Regions from separate parts of the Bradyrhizobium sp. UFLA05-112 genome, predicted to be linked through region 2. Evidence: predicted binding sites of a transcription regulator. Region 2 holds the regulator's gene; each other region holds the start of a gene.

Region 1 (6,043 bases), on a different contig from region 2:
GCGGAGATCAGCGAGCGCCTTCAGCGTCTCGCGACTGGATGATTGGACGTGAGCTTCATAGGCAGCTTTGGCCGCCTCAAGTGCCTGGTCCAAGGTCGTGGCGAGATCCTGCTGAGGACGGCTCGCCCGAGCCAGCTCACCAGAAAAGAGCAGATGGCGTGCCTCGATGTCCGTTCCCGAAAGGAAGACCCAGCTCGCGGCTTCAGTCAGTTGAGCACGAGCGTCCGGCACGGCAGGATCATCAGCCTTGATGCGATAGATCGGAGGCGTCGCCGTGGCCTGCAACCAAACCTGGCCTTCATCGAGCCAGGCGCGAGAGACGAGACCGCCCAGCAATCTGCGGGCAGCAATCCTTTCCCAGGCTTGATAGGCGGGCGATGAAACTGCTGGCGCGGCCACGAGCATCCAGGGATTGAGATCGGTGACGACTTCACGATCCGGCACGAAGTCGCGGACGTAACGGCTCGGATCGATTGGGTCGAGCGGGGATTCTGACGGTGGGGTCGGCTGCGCCAGATCCCATGCTGCGACCTCCAATCCTCGCGCGCGAAACCCCTGAGTGGAAGGGAAGTCTGCAATGGCGAGGCGCGGGAGGACAGTCCGTTGCGTCAGATATTGCGGAACGCCGGATTGGAAGATAAAGAAGACGCAACCATCCGCAACTGGCTTTCCAAGCGTGATCACCACCTCGCGCGTCGAATCAAAGACATCGCCCGCGACAAGATCTCCGCCGAGAGCCGGATTATAAACCTGCAAGGACGAGAACGGCGCCGGGACGTCGCCGGCGAATCCGAGCCAAGCCAGCTGTGCGTCGGCGGACGGCAGCCGCCCTCGCAACACGAGGGCGTCAACACGCTCGTCCGCCGAGGCGCCGTTCCCGACTAGCTCACGAACGCGCTCGACCAGATGTGTTGAGCTCGAGGTCATCGAGTGTGATCTTGTCCCTGATGATAATCTCGCCCTTGTCGCGATCGACCGAAATGACTGACGGCGTCAAACCGGCAGGAAATGTCAATTTAACCCCGCTTGCCGTCTCGACGCGGCGGTTTCTGGGCGCCGCAATCGCATTCTTTTGGAGCACGAACGATTCACCTGCCATTCCTTCGCGCTTCAGCCTGGCCTTGAAGTCTGTCACGACTGGGCTGTCGTCAGGCAGCGGTCCAAAAATGCTGTTCAGCCAATTTTCAGCGCTTTCGCCGTCGACGGATCCACCTGACTGGGTGGCATCATAGAGGCGTTGCGCCAGATTTTTCATCGCGTCTTGCGGAAGTATGTCTTTGTGCTTGTGTGCAATGTTGCGCGTGACGTCGATGATTGCCTTGGTCAGCTCTTCTTCCGTCCGCTGGCGTCGCACGAGCAGGAATTGTTCGAAATACGCGGCGGGCCGCTGGGGATTCTGGCGATCGACAACGCAGATTTCGTCGCCGTCTTTGCGCAGCTTGACAAGCGCGGCCTTCTGCAAGGCGTTGCGGTTCTGGACAAATGTCCGCTCGATTTCGCCGAAGGTCGGCTTCGGCTTTCGTGAGAGCCCATGGGTGACGTCGTAGTCGTAGGTCAGAACCTTCTCGTCCTCGAATTTCAACAGCGCAAACAGCCGGCCGCTCGAACAGGACAGGGAGAAGATCAAGAAAGCCCCCACAGCGGTGCTACCTCCATGGGCGTTATTAAAGGCGGTAGCCAGCTTTTCGCTCTCCTCCTGGAAGGTCGCCTTGTCCCGGCTGATGCGCGCGAGTTGCGCCCGGACTGGGGCATCTTCCAGAAATTCGTATCGGTTTCCGCTGTTGACCGAGCGGACGCGGCCCAAGAAAAAAGATGCGTATCGACCGGCGTCGAACTCTGTCAGTAGCTGAAAGTGCTCCTCTCCCGGGCCGACGATATGGAAAACGCTCTGATCGATGCGCAGGCTTTCAAGTTCCTGCTCACTGAGGAAGGCCATAATTCACCATAGAACAAAAAGAGAACAAAAGCAATTGGGTCGGTCTTTAGGCCCAGCCCAGTTACAATGCATCCGATGGATTAATCCTGCGTTTTGGTAAGCTTTCGATCTGGATTTGCACTTTTGCGCCTACCTCTTTGGTGATTGAGCGCCGTGGCGGACGCAGGGTCTGCGAAAGTTTTTCATGCTTCTTCTATTGCGAGATTCTCAGCTCAGAATCACTTTTCGGCCTGAGGTAGGCGGCGCAAACCAAATTCACATCCGTTATCGTTTTTCAGGAACTGAGCCTGGCTGTGTGAAAAGCCACGAGTCGGCTAGGATTTCTCCGTTTCCTGATGGGGGATACGGATGGGACGCTTCGTTGAAGGCCCGGACAGATCCCAGCTGACGCTCTTGCCGGAATGTCTGGAGGATTGGGTAAGCAAGGACAACGCGGTTCATGTGATCGATGCGTTTGTCGAGGCGATCGACCTGCATGGAATGGGGTTTGAGCGTGTGATCCAAGGAGACAGGCCGGCCGTCCTATCATCCGGCAGTCCTTCTGAAGCTTTACATCTACGGTTATCTCAATCGGGTGCAATCCAGTCGCCGTCTAGAACGTGAGGCGTGCCGCAATATCGAGGTGATGTGGCTGATCGCCCGCCTGGCTCCCGATCATAAGACGATCGCCGATTTCCGGAAGGACAATGGAGCGGCGATCCGGAAGGTTTGTGCGAAGTTCATTGCACTATGCCGGCAAATGGGCCTGTTGCAGACCCCAAGCGTCGCGATCGACGGCAGCAAGTTCAAGGCGGTGAACAACCGCGACCGCAACTTCACGCATGCCAAGATGACGAGGCGGATGGCGCAGATCGAGGAAAGCGTCGGTCGATATCTGCGTCAACTCGATAGCGCCGATCGGCAGGAGCCATCGGAAGCGATTAGCATCAAGACGACGAGAATCAAGGAAAAGATCGCTCGGCTGAAGCAGGAGATGAGCCGCCTGGAAGTGCTTGATGCGGAGATGCGCAACACGCCGGATCAACAGATATCGCTCACCGATCCGGATGCCCGTTCGATGGCCACCAGCGGACGCGGATCGGGTGTCGTCGGCTACAATGTCCAGGTCGCGGTGGACACCGAACACCATCTGATTGTCACGCACGAGGTCATAAACGTAGGCAACGACCGTGGGCAGCTTGCTCGGATGTCGAAGCAAGCCAAAGAAGTGCTCGAAGTGGACAAACTCGAGGCGGTCGCCGACCGTGGCTACTTCGACGGAGAGGAGATATTAGCCTGCGAAGAGGCTGGCGTTGTAGTCACCTTGCCCAAGCCCATGACGTCGAACGCCAAGGCGGAGGGCCGGTTCGGCAAACAGGACTTCGCCTACCTGCCTGATGAGGACGTCTACCGCTGCCCATCCGGCCAGCTGCTGCCCTATCACTACACCAACATCGAGCATGGAATGACGCTGCGCCGTTACTGGTCGACAGCGGCGTGCCAAGGCTGCGCGATCAAGAGCCAATGTACGCCGTCCAAGGAACGCCGCATCGCGCGCTGGGAGCATGAGCATGTGGTCGAGGAGGTCCAGAGACGGCTCGATTCCGATCCCGACGCCATGCGGACGCGGCGCGAGACGGTCGAGCATCCCTTCGGCACGATCAAAGCCCGTATGGGTGCGACCCACTTCCTGATGAAGCGCCTACCGAATGTCGCCGCTGAGATGGCGCTGCATGTTCTCGCCTATAACCTCACACGGGTGATGAACATCGTCGGCAAACCGAGCCTGATTGCAGCCATCCGCGCCGCCTGAAGGCCGGAAAGTGCGTCCAAAAGCGCAATACCGCGTCGCGATACCCACTTTGGCCGTCATCGAACGATCCGACGCGAGAACATGAGCCGCCTGCAACGATTGACGATCACGGCCGCGTGCCGACCTATCCGTTTACACACAACCAAGAGCCAATGCAGACAGACTTTTCAGGGCCCGTGAATGTTTTTCGTGACCGACGACTACCCGCGTTGGCCACGGGTATGCGGCGCTGCTCGACGCCTATGGCCTGGCCGTCCCGGTCCGCGCATCCTTTCCGCCGTTGGGACAAAGCACCGGATCATCGCGCAAGGGGGATGGCGCATCCTTACGCCACGCCATGCGCCGGACGCTACTCTCGAGGGACATCTTACGTTCGCGCTGAAGAACAAGGCCTCGACCTTGCAATTCTGAAGAGGCCTTTCCTCGCTGTGACGGAGGACGAGATTGCAGAGCTTGTGAGGCAGAAGCCGACGGGCCTCTATACACGACGTATCTGGCTTCTCTATGAATGGTTGTTAGAGCGTCAGCTAGATTTGCCTGCGGCAGACAAGGTCTCTTACGTCAATGCCGTTGATCCAGAACTTCAATACGCGTCCTCCGGGCAGAATTCGGTACGCCATCGGGTCCGCAACAATCTTCCGGGAGCACCGGGCTTCTGTCCGCTCGTCTTCAAGTCGCCGGCACTGACGCAATTGTTGCGCAGGATCTTAATGAGCGGGCGCGTGTCGTGGTGAGCCAGGTTCCGAAAGATCTGCTCGCGCGAACTGCCGCCTTCCTTCTTCTGAAGGACTTAAAGTCCAGCTACGTCATCGAAGGTGAGAGACCGCCGCAGGATCGCATCCAGCGGTGGGGCAGTGAGGCGGGACGGGCAGCGCTCGATGTAGCAGAGCTTTTACGCCTCCAGCGCATCGTGATCGGCGATGAGCGCTTCGTGAAGCTTGGCTTCCGTACCGAGGGCGGCTTCGTTGGCGAGCATGACCGCGAGACGCAAAGACCCATTCCGGACCATATAAGTGCGCGCCAAGAAGACATCGACTCCCTCATCCGCGGACTGATCGCATTCGATCAAGCAGCAGAAAACGAGCTTGATCCAGTTGTCGCTGCCGCCGTACTTGCCTTCGGGTTCGTCTACATTGATCCGTTCGAGGAATGGCCGTATTCACCGGTACCTCATGCACCATGTTCTGGCGCGGCGCGGGTTCAATCCTGCCGGAATCCACTTTCCTGTTTCAGCAGCAATTCTCGACAAGATCGGCGAATACAAGGAAGTGTTGGAAAGCTATTCGAGTCGATTGCTTCCGTGTGTTGAATGGGAGCCAAGCCGAAAGGGTAACGTCAAGGTTATGAACGACACGGTGATTTCTACCGCTTCTTCGACGCGACGCCGCACGCCGAGTTTCTGTACGAATGTGTGCAGAGAACGATCGACGAAGATCTTCCGAAGGAAACGCGATTCCTGCGGAGCTTCGATACGTTCCGGGCAGGTGTCGAAAACATCATCGATATGCCGGAACGGACGCTTAACGATCTCTCTGGATTCCTGCGGCAGAACGCAGGACGCCTTTCCAAGCGCGCTCGCGATGGCGAATTCTCGCAATTGACGCCGGATGAAGTCACAAGGATTGAAGAGCTTTATCAAACGGCATTCGCGGAGGACTCTGAAACATCCGATTAGTCGTGTTGGATTGTCTCTCTTTTTTAGTCAAGAGTATAACTCGCAGGCTGTTGAAGAAGTAGCCAAACGGTGGGCGATAAATGGAATGTCGTCGCCGCCTTCAAGGTATATCTCACCTTCAAGCGAGCCATCGGCGAGTTCTTCTGCCCAACCACGGCCTCTTGCGGGCTCCATCTCGTCGCTGCCATCCCTCGTGAAGTCGACAGCATCCGCCTGTCCTCACTGACGGGGCCGAGAGGAACGCTTGGATCGTGGCATTGAGAGTTGCCGAGTTGTTGTTCGGCGACGAAGATGCGCCCTTGGAGTCGACGACGCTGATTACATTGCGACGTTCTGTTCAGCAGTTCGACCGCGCCGAAATTGGGTTCCTCGATGCGCAAGAGCATTACATGATTAAGCTGCCCAGATCTCGCCCGCTCACGTCGAAGCGGCCGAAGACGGTCGCCGATCACAAGCAGATCAGCAAAGTCGAGTGGTACGACGGCCTTGATTGCGCAACGGCGCACCATGTTTGCCGGCCGAAGCTCTTATGGCCACGATCATCTGTCATTCGGCCTGCAAATTTGGAAGTCGATTGACCGTCGAACGCCCGATCACAGAACCGGGGCGGGCTCTTACATTATGTTCACAAAGGAAGGCG
Region 2 (6,043 bases):
GCGCTCAAGCTATGCGATTTTGGGATGGTTTTGGCGCGCCGAACCGGTTAGGCGATGGAATAAGGCTTCAAATTCTCGGGAGGATAACAATGAACGACGCGCCCCGTATCCGGCCCCAACGAAACGTCGAACTGGGTGCCAGCGACGAGCCGTTCCAGAACCTGCACGAATTCATTCGCAAGGCGCGCTCCAACCTCAACCAGAACGCCTGGGACTATATCGTCGGCGCCGCCGAGACGGAGACCACGATGCGCCGCAACCGCATGGCGCTGGACGAGATCGCCTTCCGCCCGCGCGTGCTGCGCGACATGCGCAATGTCGATGGTTCCGTCGAGCAGTTCGGCCGCAAGATGCGCCTGCCGGTCGTACTGGCGCCGGTCGGCGCGCTCGAAATCTTCGATCCGCACGGCGCAGCCTCCGTTGCACGCGGGGCCGGCGCCTTCGGTGCAGCGCATATGCTGAGCTCGGTGTCGGATCCGGGCCTCGAGAAGACCGCAGAAGCAGCTCCCGATGCGCTGCGCTTCTACCAGCTCTATGTCCGCGGCGATGACGCCTTCGTCGAGGATGTCGTCGCCCGCGCGGTGAAAAGCACCTACGCCGCGTTCTGCCTGACGGTCGACACCGCCCATTACAGCCGTCGCGAACGCGACATCGCCAAGCGCTATGTTCGCGAGAGCCGGCTGCGCGCCACCGGCGGCGACTACCAGAAGGGCCTGGAGTGGCGGACCGTGAAGCTGATCAAGGACAAGTTCAAGATCCCGCTCATCATCAAGGGTATCGCGACTGCCGAGGACGCGCACATCGCGCTCGATCACGGCGTCGAGTGGATCTACGTCTCCAACCATGGCGGCCGCCAGCTTGATCATGGCCGCGGCGCCATGCACGTATTGCCGGAGATCGTCGATGCCGTGAAGGGACGCGCGAAGATCATGGTCGACGGCGGATTCTGCCGCGGCACCGACATCGTCAAGGCGCTCGCCATGGGCGCGGACCTCGTCGGCATCGGGCGCCTGCAGTGCTGGGCGTTGGCCGCGGCCGGCGAATCCGGCATCACACGGATGTTGGAGCTACTCGAAGACGAAGTGTTGCGGTGTCTCGGGCTGCTGGGGGCCACCTCGTTTGCCGAGGTGAACGCATCCTGCCTGCATCCGGCGACCGCCACCAACGTACCAAGCGTGTTCAGCGCGTTTCCGCTGCTGGATATCGAGCCTTATCGTTACTGAAAGGATGCAATGACCTCCCTCCTCTCTCCCGGCAGCGCGGATGCGCTCCTGTTCGACCTCGGTCGCGTCGTGCTCGACATCGATTTCTCCAAGGCGATCGCCTGCTGGGCGGGACATGCCGGCTGCGAACCGCAATCGATCGTGACGCGCTATGTCCGCGATGAGGCCTATCGGCTGCACGAGATGGGCAAGATCAGCGACGAGGTCTATTTCGACTGGCTGCGCCGCTCGCTCGGGATCGAAATCTCCGACGCGCAATTCCTGGAGGGGTGGAATGCGATCTTCGCGGGCGAGATGCCCGACATCGCCAACCTGTTGCCGCGCGCGGCACAACACGTGCCGCTCTACGCCTTCTCCAACACCAACCGGCCGCATGTGGACTATTTCTCGAAGGAGTATGCCGACGTGCTCGGCCATTTCCGCGAGATGTACCTGTCCTCCAGCATCGGCCTGCGCAAACCCGATGCGGAAGCTTTCGACCATGTCGTCGCCGCGATCGGCGTGCCGGCGAGGCGAATCGTGTTCTTCGACGATCTCGCCGAAAACATCGAAGGCGCGCGGGCACGAGGGCTGACCGCGGTTCACGTCACGTCGCCTCACGACGTCGGCGAGGCGCTGAAGGCGCTGGGATTCTAAGCGCCCCATTGCTGCGGTCGCTCAGCGTTCGGTTCCGGCCATCACCGGGAACTTTTTTAGCAAATTGTGGAACCAACTCACTCTGTGCATTTTTAGACAGAGTTCCCGGAACGGATCAACGCGTCGGGAGTCGTATGTCCGTTGGGATTTTCTACAACGGATGTGTGATCGTGTTGGGCAAGTCTTACTTCAACAAGCAAGCCTCGATCCTTCTCAAGTTCGCCAAGTCAACGTCGAATTCGCAGCTGTCCGCGAAGCTGGTCAGCAAGGCGGCGGATCTCAAATCGCAGGGCGACCCCCTGCCCGAGATGGATCACAGCCTGAAGGCGCCCGACGTCGATCCGGACAATGAAACGGGAGCCACCTGATGCTAGCCGTGAGCCTGGTTGTCGCCGTGGCATGCTTGGCCACCGTCATCCCGGTCCTTCTCGTCATCGAGACGATCGCGCGGCGTCCACGCTAGGCGCATTCAACTGCGCTTGGGTTGAGGCCGATCGAGACGCTGCCGTTGCGCGCGCATGCGGCTCGTCTTCTCCTTGAGCGCCTCGATCTCCTCGTCCAGCTTTGCGCTCTTCGATTTCGGCGGCTCATCGCCGCGCAGCTTCTCGAGAGCTTTCTCAACCGATAGCTTTGAAGTCTCTGCCATCAGGGTTCTCCCGGATGTCTCCTGACGCACCTGCGTGCGATGGCGCGCGGCAATTCTGAGCTGGAAGCGGAAAGGCGCGATATTGTCCTAAAGGGCATCCCTGCCGTTCCGGTGCTGGAGGGACAATTCATCTCCGCCTTCGTGATCGCCCCCTTTTGCCTCGAAGCCTGCACTCGGCTAGAACGCAACGCGACCTGTCCTTCGATTTGCTCAGCAGGAGTTTGCCCGTGGCCCTGATGCCGGTGTCCGACGCGCTTGCCGCAGTGCTTGCCGGCGTAGAGCCGGTGGCCGAGGAGATGGTTGCGCTGGATGCGGCCTACCATCGCGTGCTGGCGCGCGATGTCGCCGCGCGGCGTACGCAGCCGCCGCAGGCGATGTCGGCGATGGATGGCTATGCGGTGCGCGCCGCCGACGCGGCGACGGTGGACGCAGAGCTCACCGTGATCGGCGAGGTCGCGGCCGGCCGGCCATTTGCGGGAGCGGTTGGCGCGGGCCAGGCCGTGCGGATCTTCACTGGCGGCGTGGTGCCCGATGGCGCGGACGCGGTGGTAATCCAGGAGGACACGGTCGCAAACGGCAGGCGCGTCACGATCAAGGAGGCCGCGATCGCTGGACGGCACATCCGTCCTGCTGGCGTCGATTTCTTCGAGGGCGACGTGCTCCTGCGACAGGGAGCCAGACTCACCGAACGCGACCTCTCACTGGCCGCCGGCATGAACCATCCGGAGCTTGCCGTGCGTCGCCGGCCGAGGGTCGCGATTCTCGCGACCGGCGACGAGTTGGTGATGCCGGGCGCAACGCCCGGCGCGGGCCAGATCGTCTTCTCCAACGGCTACGCCCTGCACGCGCTGGCGCGGGCCGAGGGCGCCGAAACGGTCGATCTCGGCATTGCCGCCGATACGGTTGCGGCGACCACCGCCGGGATCCGCCGGGCCCGCGAGAGCGGCGCCGACATCCTCATCACGACCGGCGGTGCGTCGGTCGGCGACCACGATCTGGTCAGGCCAGCGCTCCAGGCCGAAGGCTTCGAGATGGCGTTCTGGAAGATCGCGATGCGGCCGGGCAAGCCGATGATGCACGGCCATCTCGGCGCGATGCGGGTGATCGGCCTGCCCGGCAATCCGGTCTCGTCCTATGTCTGCGGCTTCCTGTTCATGGTGCCGTTGATTCGCGCGCTTGCTGGCCGCTCGCGCGTTCATCACCGCCGCGAGCGCGCCGTGCTCGGGCGCGACGTCGGGCCCAACGACGTCCGCGAGGACTATTTGCGCGCACGGCTCGAGGAGCGCGAGGACGGCACGCTGGTGGCCGTTCCCGTCAACCACCAGGACTCCTCGCTGCTTGCGAATCTTGCTACCGCACAAGCACTTCTCGTGCGCGCGCCGTTCGCGCCAAAGGCCGAAGCAGGCACGCCTTGCGAGGTGTTGCGGCTGCCCTTGTGAGTGCAATCTGATTCGCGCGTGATGCGAACTTCGCCGCGTTCACACAAAATTAAGTGGTTGCGGAACACATATCGAACATATAGTGTCCGTTCATGATTTGTTTCGAGCATCTAGCGGCTTCTGCTGAATCTGGCGTCTCGGAATCGAACGACATCAACCGGGGGATTTGGTCGAGATGTTAACGCGCAAACAATACGAGCTTCTGCGGTTCATCAGTGAGCGCCTCAAGGAAAGCGGTGTGCCGCCCTCCTTCGATGAGATGAAGGACGCGCTCGATCTGCGCTCGAAGTCCGGCATTCACCGCCTGATCACCGCGCTGGAAGAGCGCGGCTTCATCCGTCGCCTGCCTAACCGCGCGCGCGCCATCGAGGTCATCAAGCTGCCCGAGCTTCAAGCCGCAGGCGCCGGCCGCCGCGGCTTCACGCCGAGCGTCATCGAAGGCAATCTCGGCAAGGTGCGGAGCGCCAGCGCGTCTGTCGACGACGGCGAGCGTCCGGTCGCCGTGCCCGTGATGGGACGGATCGCGGCCGGCACGCCGATCGAGGCGTTGCAGACCCGCAGCCACACCATCAGCGTGCCTCCGGACATGCTCGGCTCGGGCGAGCACTATGCGCTCGAAGTGCGCGGCGATTCGATGGTCGATGCCGGCATCCTGGATGGCGACATGGCGCTGATCCAGCGCAACGAGACCGCTGACACCGGCGACATCGTGGTGGCGCTGATCGACGACGAGGAAGCGACGCTCAAGCGTTTCCGCCGGCGCGGCGCGTCGATCGCGCTGGAGCCCGCCAACACCGCCTATGAGGTGCGCATCCTGCCGCCGAACCGGGTGAAGATTCAGGGCAAGCTGATCGGGCTGTATCGGAAGTACTGATTGCCCAGCAGAAAGTACCGATTGCCCGGCAGATTGCCAGCCATCGCACGGCGATACGGGCGGACGGATCGTCCGCTCCAGCAAAATAGCGTTGTCGCTTCCACTGTGATTATCCCTACACCTGCACAGAGCTAATCCTCAAGCATGGCAGGCGCGAATGCGCTGTGCGGGCTGCAGAGGACAAAACCCATGCGGCAGGTGATTTTAGGCGTGATCTCGGCAGCCTTGATCGCGGGATCGGCACCTGCGAGCGATGCAGCGCAACACCACGCCGCCCGAAAGGCCACGCCGCCCGAAAGGCAGAGCACGCGGCGGCAACCAGCGCGCCATTCCGCAATTCCAACAATGCGATCGCACCTGCGCCGCAGGCGAGCTGGCCCTCTTCAGGGTACTCCGCTGCCGGCGCTGATGGAAGCTCGCGTGAGTGAATGATGTGAACCAAGATAGAGTCTCGGCGAGAGGCTTTGTTCCTCGTTTGCCGGGAAAGATAATGTGATCGGGCGATGCGCAGACGGGCCGCAGATTTGCCCACAAACGCGATACACTCGTAGGCTTCCAACTCTGGTAGAGGCCTGCGCCTCCGGGGGGGCGCGGACCTGCTATCTCGCATGAGGAGCACTCCGATGTGTGACTACAGCCTACATGCCGTTGCGACCCGCCCCGCTCAAGTCGGCGAGACGATCGTCACGACAACCTTCCGCGGCACCTCGACGCGTGGATTTGCGTCGGAGCGTGATCTCTCGGTTGCCGTCTGCCTCCTGCCAGGCACCGAGCTCGCCTTCGCCGACAACGTCCGCTACGACAATCGCTGGATCTGGACGCGCACCGTCAATTCCCGCGTCGGCAAGTTCGGTAAGGTCGATCCGCACATTCCCGATCGTCATCATGATGCGATCGAATTCCCCGACGGCAACTACGTGCTGGTAACGCAGCTCGTCGAGGGACAGCGTGCCACGGTTCTGCAATTGCCGGTGACGCAGCCGCTCGGCGAGAAGACAGAGCAGCCCGCCGTCGAGCAGCACACGACCACGACGCCCACGACACGCCTGCCGATCGGCTGACGCGTCTTTCAATCCTCGGCCTGCAGGTCGGCCTCCGATGGCGTAGCATCCTTGCTGCGTGGAGTAGCCGGCCGCGGTGCGAGGCTGAGCTCGAAATCGCTATCGCCGGCCCCGGCCGGCGACCAGGGGCGGTTTGCGCTCCTTGCTTTCACCGTTTGCAGCGT
Region 3 (6,043 bases), on a different contig from region 2:
AAATGTCCGCGCTTCTGCAAATATGCGAGCAGGATCAGGCTCGGCACCGCGACCACCACGCAGATCATGAAGAACAGCGGCCATCCCGTCATCTTCGCCACGAAGCCGGCGCCTGACGACAGATAGGTGCGCCCGACCGCGGCCAGCGCGGTGAGCAGCGCATATTGCGTCGCCGTGTGCAGCGGGTTCTGGCACAGCGCGGAGAGATAGGCGACGAAGATCACGGTGCCGATGGCGCTGGTGAAGTTCTCGCAGGTGATCGCAAAGGCGAGCGCCCATTGGTTGGTGCCGACCAGCGCAAGCCATGAGAAGGACAGGTTGGCAATCGCCTGCACCACGCCGCCGATCCACAGGCTCGTTGCCAGCGAATAGCGCCGCGCGACGAAACCGCCGGCAAAACCGCCGATCAGAGTCGCGGCAAGGCCGACGCCCTTCACGATCGCGGCATAGTCGTTGCGGGAGAAGCCGAGGTCGATCACGAACGGGGCCGTCATGGTGCCGGAGAATGCATCGGTGAACTTGAACAGCACCACGAAAGCGAGCGCAGCGAACGCATCCTTGCGCGACAGAAATTCCGAGAAGGCGCCGATCGCGGCGTGCAGGACGCGCGCGAATGCCGTCTCGGTCTGCGTTGCGGCCTCCGCCTTTGCCGATTGTGCGGGCTCAGTGGCGAGCAGCGCGGTGATCGTGCCGATCAGCACCATCGCCGCCATCACCACATAGCCCCACATCCACGCGGACGGCTTCGGAATGCCGGTGCTTTCGAAGCCGGATACGATGAACAGCGCGCCTGCGGTCGAGACCAGCATGCCGATGCGATAGGCCGCCACATAGGACGCCATGCCGGCCGCCTGCTCGCTCTCGGGCAGGCTCTCGACGCGGAAGGCGTCGACCACGATGTCCTGTGTCGAGGACGTCGTTGCCACCAGCAAGGCGCCGAGCGCGACGAAGAACGGCGAGCGCGCAGGATCGGTCAGCGCCAGCAGCAGGATCGAGATGATCAGCAAGAGCTGCGAGAACAGCAGCCAGCCGCGGCGGCGCCCGAAGGCGCGGGTGAACAGCGGCACATGCAGCGCATCCACCAGCGGTGCCCAGATAAACTTCAGCGTATAGGGCGTGCCGACCAGCGCAAACAGCCCGATGGTCCCGAGATCGACGCCGGACTCCCGCATCCACACCAGCAGCGTCGAGCCCGACAGCGCCAGCGGCAGGCCGGAGGAGAAGCCGAGAAACAGCACGATCAGCACCCGCGGCTGCAGGTACACGGCCAGGCTCTCGCGCCAGGAAGTGGCGGGAGCATCGGTAGTCGCGGGAGCGGTTCCGGAAGTCGCGTCAGGTGCGGTCATGGAGGGGTGTTAGCAGATTCTGACGGCCACAAGTGAGGTGTCGTCGCCCGGCTTGACCGGGCGACCCAGTATTCCAGAGACCGCAGTTATGGAGGACCAGCGATCCCCGGGTAGAGATCGTTCCAGTCGGGATTGTCCTTTTCGATCAGCGCGATCTTCCATGCGCGCTTCCATTTCTTGAGGCGCTTCTCCCGCTTGATCGCATTCTCGGGATCATCGAACTGCTCGAAATAGACCAGCTTCAGGACGTCGTATTCCTTCGTAAAGCTCTCGACCAATTTCAGCCTGTGCTCGGCCACCCGGCGGACCAAATCATTTGTCACACCGATATAAAGCGTTCCACCGATCTTGCTGGCCAGAATGTAGACGTAGTAGCAGCGTGCGCTCATCTGACGTCTCTGGGATACTGGGTCGCCCGGTCAAGCCGGGCGACGACAGCGGGCGGCAGGTTACTTCATCTAAGACGATCACTCCCCCGCTTGCAGCTTGCGCGGGAACAGCTCTGGGCCGCTTGCGACGAGCCGCGGCCCCTCCGGCGCGTCAGTCTTGCTGAAATCGAGCTCCTCGATGCGGCCGGCGCGCTTCTCGATCTTGTCGGCCGAGATCAGGACCTGGCGCACGTCCTCGTTCACGTCGGCAAAGTGCTTCTGCAGTTTCAGCACGCGATCGCGCAGGCGACCGAGATCGTCGCCGAGCTTGATCACCTCGGTACGGATCTGGTCGGCGGCGTCGCGCATGCGCGCGTCCTTCATGATCTGCTGCATGACCTGGATTGCGAGCATCAGCAGCGAGGGCGACACCAGCACGACGCGGGCGCGATAGGCCTTCTGGATCACGTCGTCGAAGCCATCGTGGATTTCGGCATAGACCGACTCCGACGGCACGAACATCAGCGCCATCTCCTGGGTCTCGCCGGTGACGAGATATTTTTCGGAGATGTCGCTGACATGCTTCATCACGTCGCCGCGCAGCCGCTGCGTGGCGATGCGCCGCTCCTCGTCGGTGCGCGCGTCGTGCAGCGCAGTCATCGCCTCCAGCGGAAATTTGGCGTCGATGCAGAGCGGGCGCTGGTCGGGCAGGAACACCACGCAGTCGGGCCGCTTGCCGGTCGAGAGCGTGAACTGGAACTCGTAGGAGCCCTTCGGCAGCCCGTCCTGGACGATCGCTTCCATCCGCGCCTGGCCGAACGCGCCGCGCGACTGCTTGTTGGCGAGCACGTCGCGCAAGGTCGTCACCTGCGTGGTCAGGTCGGTGAGGTTCTTATGCGCGCTGTCGATGATCCCGAGCCGCTCGTGCAGCGCCCGCAGGCTCTCCATGGTGTTGCGGGTCGTATGCTCCATGGACTGGCCGACGCGATGGGTGACCGAATCCAGCCGCTCGTTGACCGCGCGCGCCATCTCGGCCTGGCGGCCGGCGAGCGCCTGCGCCATGGCGTCGACGCGGCCCGACGCCTCGCTCTGGGCGTGCAGCATCTGGCTCAGGCGCTCCTCCAGCTCGTCGGCCCGGATGGTCTGGGCCATGGCGAGTTCCGCGCCCCGCCGCGAGCCGCGCGCAATCACGATGGCGATCACGAGGAGCAGGATGAGGGCCAGCACACCGAAGCCGATCAGCGCATCCACGGTGCGCACCGGCCAGTCGCCAGCGGTAAAAATGATCTCGTTCATGTAGTCCTTCTAGCCGATTCGCGAGAGCGCGCGAACGAAGAGGGAACATTTATGGTTAACCAGCAGTGAATTTTTATGGTTAACGGAAGCCTAATTTTTATGGTTAGCGAACCTTTAACGGTGTTCCCGGCCACATTGACCGCATCGGGCGGCCGGCTTAAATCGCCGCCATGGCCCTAAGAGAAATCATCATCCTGCCCGACAAGCAGTTGCGTCTGGTCTCCAAGCCGATCGAGAAGGTCACGGCGGAGATCCGCAAGCTTGCCGACGACATGTTCGAGACCATGTACGACGCGCCCGGCATCGGGCTTGCGGCGATCCAGGTCGCGCAACCCCTGCGCCTCATCACCATGGACCTCGCCAAGCGTGACGAGAACGGCGAGACCGCGCGAGAGCCGCGCGTCTTCATCAATCCGGAGATCGTCGCCTCATCCGAGGAGCTGTCGGTCTACGAGGAAGGCTGTCTGTCGATCCCCGAATATTACGAGGAGGTCGAGCGGCCTGCGAAGGTGCGGGTGCGCTTCATCGATCTCGACGGCAAGCTGCACGAGGAGGATGCCGAAGGGCTCTACGCCACCTGCATCCAGCACGAGATCGACCATCTCAATGGCGTGCTGTTCGTCGACTATTTGTCGAAGCTCAAGCGCGACCGCGTGTTCAAGAAGTTCGAGAAAGCCGCCAAGCGCGCGGTGGAGTGAGGCGCCTCCTCCGCCGTCATGCCCGGCCTTGTGCCGGGCATCCACGTTCTTCGCTCCGCGAGCAAGAAGGGCGTGGATGGCCGGGACAAGCCCGGCCATGACGAGTACCTTGCTCGTTCTGAGGATTGTCTCGCCCCATGCCTCTCCGCCTCATCTTCATGGGCACGCCCGATTTTTCCGTGCCGACGCTGCTCGAGCTCGTCGCGCATGGCCACGAGATCGTGGCCGTCTACACTCGCGCGCCGAAGCCGGGCGGGCGGCGCGGGCTGCAGTTGCAACCGACGCCGGTGGAAGACGCCGCGCGAAAGCTCGGCATTCCCGTACTGACACCAAAGACGCTGAAGACGCCGGAAGCGCTCGACGAATTCCGCGCATTCGACGCCAATGCGGCCGTCGTGGTCGCTTACGGCATGATCCTGTCGCAGGCGATCCTCGATGCCCCAAAGCTCGGCTGCTACAATCTGCATGCCTCACTGCTGCCACGCTGGCGCGGTGCCGCGCCGATCAACCGCGCGATCATGGCTGGTGATGCCGAGAGTGGCGTCATGGTGATGAAGATGGACGTGGGGCTGGACACCGGCGACGTCGCCATGGCCGAGCGTCTTGCGATCTCGGACACCATGACCGCCGCCGATCTGCACGATCGCCTCGCCCGGCTCGGCGCAGACCTGATGGTGCGCGCCGTGGCCGCGCTCGAACGCGGCGGGCTCCAGCTCAAGAAGCAGAGCGAGGACGGCGTCACCTATGCGGCCAAGATCGACAAGGCCGAGGCGCGGATCGACTGGAGCAAGCCGGCGCGCGCGGTCCTACGCCACATCCACGGCTTGTCGCCGTTTCCCGGCGCCTGGAGCGAGCTCACTGGCGTGACCGAGAACGCCCGCGTCAAAATCCTGCGCTGTGAGCTAGCAAAAGGCTCGGGTGCGCCGGGCGAGGTGCTCGACGACCTCCTCACGATCGCCTGCGGCGAGGGTGCGATCCGCATCATCGAGCTGCAGCGCGAGGGCAAGGCGCGGATGCAGGCTGCGGACTTCTTGCGCGGCGTGCCGCTGAAGGCGGGTGCGAAATTCACCTGACACTGTCATACCCCGCGAAGGCAGGGTATCCAGTACGCCGAGGCACTTGAAAATTGGACCGAACCGTCACGGCGTACTGGATCGTCCGCCTGCGCGGACGATGACACCGGGAAAAATGCCCCGCTACAAGCTCACCATCGAATATGACGGCGCGCCGTTCTGCGGCTGGCAGGTGCAGGAGACGCTGCCTTCCGTGCAGGGCGCACTCGAGATGGCCGTGAAGGCAATGTGCGGCAGGGCGGTGCGCGTGCACGGCGCCGGCCGCACCGATGCCGGCGTGCATGCACTTGGCCAGGTCGCGCATGTCGATATCGAAAAGCCCTTTGCGCCGGATCGCCTTCGCGATGGCCTGAACGCGCATCTGCGCCCCGCTCCGATCGCGGTGCTCGAAGCTGAGATCGTGCCGGAAACTTTCGAGGCGCGCTTCTCGGCCATCAAGCGCCACTACCGCTATCGGATCGTCAACACGCGCGCCAACCTCGCGCTCGATGCCGGCCATGCCTGGCGCGTGGCGCGCCGGCTCGACACCGACGCCATGCACGCGGCCGCACAGCGCCTGATCGGCAAGCACGATTTCACGACCTTTCGCGATACCGAGTGCCAGGCCAAATCGCCGGAGAAGACGCTCGACCAGCTCGACGTGCTGCGCGACGGGCGCGAGGTGACGATCCTCACCTCGGCGCGCTCTTTCCTGCACAGCCAGGTCCGCTCGATGGTCGGCTCGCTGGTCTGGGTCGGCGAAGGCCGCTGGAGCGCCGATGACCTCTCCGCGGCGCTCGCCGCCCGCAACCGCGCCGCCTGCGGCATCGTCGCCCCGCCGCAGGGGCTGTATCTGGTGCGGGTGGATTACTAAGCGACGAGCGACTGAGGCTCTTGCCACGCTCTCCATTGTCATTCCCCGCGAAGGCGGGGAATCCAGTACGCCGCGGCTCCTCCGTATTCGTCGCTGTCTCTGGAATACTGGATCGTCCGCCTTCGCGGACGATGACAGCGGAGTGGGAGGCGACGGCGGAGTGAACGGCGGCAGCGGAAGCCCTAAGCGAAATACCGCGTCAAAATCCCGCGATAGACCTTCGTCAGCTTCTCCAGGTCCGCCACCGTTACGCGTTCGTCGACCTGGTGCATGGTCTGGCCGACGAGGCCAAATTCGATCACCGGGCAATAGCTGGAAATGAAGCGCGCATCCGAGGTGCCGCCTGATGTCGACAGCTCGGGCTTGCGTCCCGTCACCTCCTCGATCGCGGAGACCGCGAGATCGGTGA

The links. The regulator LexA, encoded in region 2, represses DNA repair genes until DNA is damaged. The targets are predictions, from matches to a motif close to TGTTCNNNNTGTGTTCNG.
Region 1: SO180_RS01210 (nucleoid-associated protein) is a predicted target of LexA. The motif match lies at 1,946-1,963, and genes of this name have one in related genera.
Region 3: SO180_RS07770 (DNA recombination protein RmuC) is a predicted target of LexA. The motif match lies at 3,041-3,058, and genes of this name have one in related genera.

Annotation. Positions count from the first base shown of each region.
Region 1 is NZ_JBANBK010000001.1:248,853-254,895, reverse strand. Features, by position in the region: gene SO180_RS01215 (hypothetical protein) at 1-927, opposite strand, end outside; gene SO180_RS01210 (nucleoid-associated protein) at 887-1,936, opposite strand; partial or broken gene SO180_RS01205 (IS1182 family transposase) at 2,285-3,728, shown strand; gene SO180_RS01200 (Fic family protein) at 4,456-5,037, shown strand; gene SO180_RS01195 (hypothetical protein) at 5,140-5,403, shown strand; gene SO180_RS01190 (hypothetical protein) at 5,655-5,981, shown strand; gene SO180_RS01185 (hypothetical protein) at 5,978-6,043, shown strand, end outside.
Region 2 is NZ_JBANBK010000061.1:5,753-11,795, reverse strand. Features, by position in the region: gene SO180_RS29330 (hypothetical protein) at 1-51, shown strand, start outside; gene SO180_RS29325 (alpha-hydroxy acid oxidase) at 90-1,223, shown strand; gene SO180_RS29320 (HAD-IA family hydrolase) at 1,233-1,859, shown strand; gene SO180_RS29315 (hypothetical protein) at 1,994-2,227, shown strand; gene SO180_RS29310 (hypothetical protein) at 2,329-2,505, opposite strand; gene SO180_RS29305 (molybdopterin molybdotransferase MoeA) at 2,733-3,944, shown strand; gene lexA (transcriptional repressor LexA) at 4,120-4,818, shown strand; gene SO180_RS29295 (hypothetical protein) at 5,442-5,879, shown strand; partial or broken gene SO180_RS29290 (ComEC/Rec2 family competence protein) at 5,888-6,043, opposite strand, start outside.
Region 3 is NZ_JBANBK010000009.1:98,816-104,858, reverse strand. Features, by position in the region: gene SO180_RS07780 (AmpG family muropeptide MFS transporter) at 1-1,346, opposite strand, end outside; gene SO180_RS07775 (GIY-YIG nuclease family protein) at 1,433-1,735, opposite strand; gene SO180_RS07770 (DNA recombination protein RmuC) at 1,814-3,010, opposite strand; gene def (peptide deformylase) at 3,181-3,708, shown strand; gene fmt (methionyl-tRNA formyltransferase) at 3,846-4,781, shown strand; gene truA (tRNA pseudouridine(38-40) synthase TruA) at 4,897-5,634, shown strand; gene dapE (succinyl-diaminopimelate desuccinylase) at 5,817-6,043, opposite strand, start outside.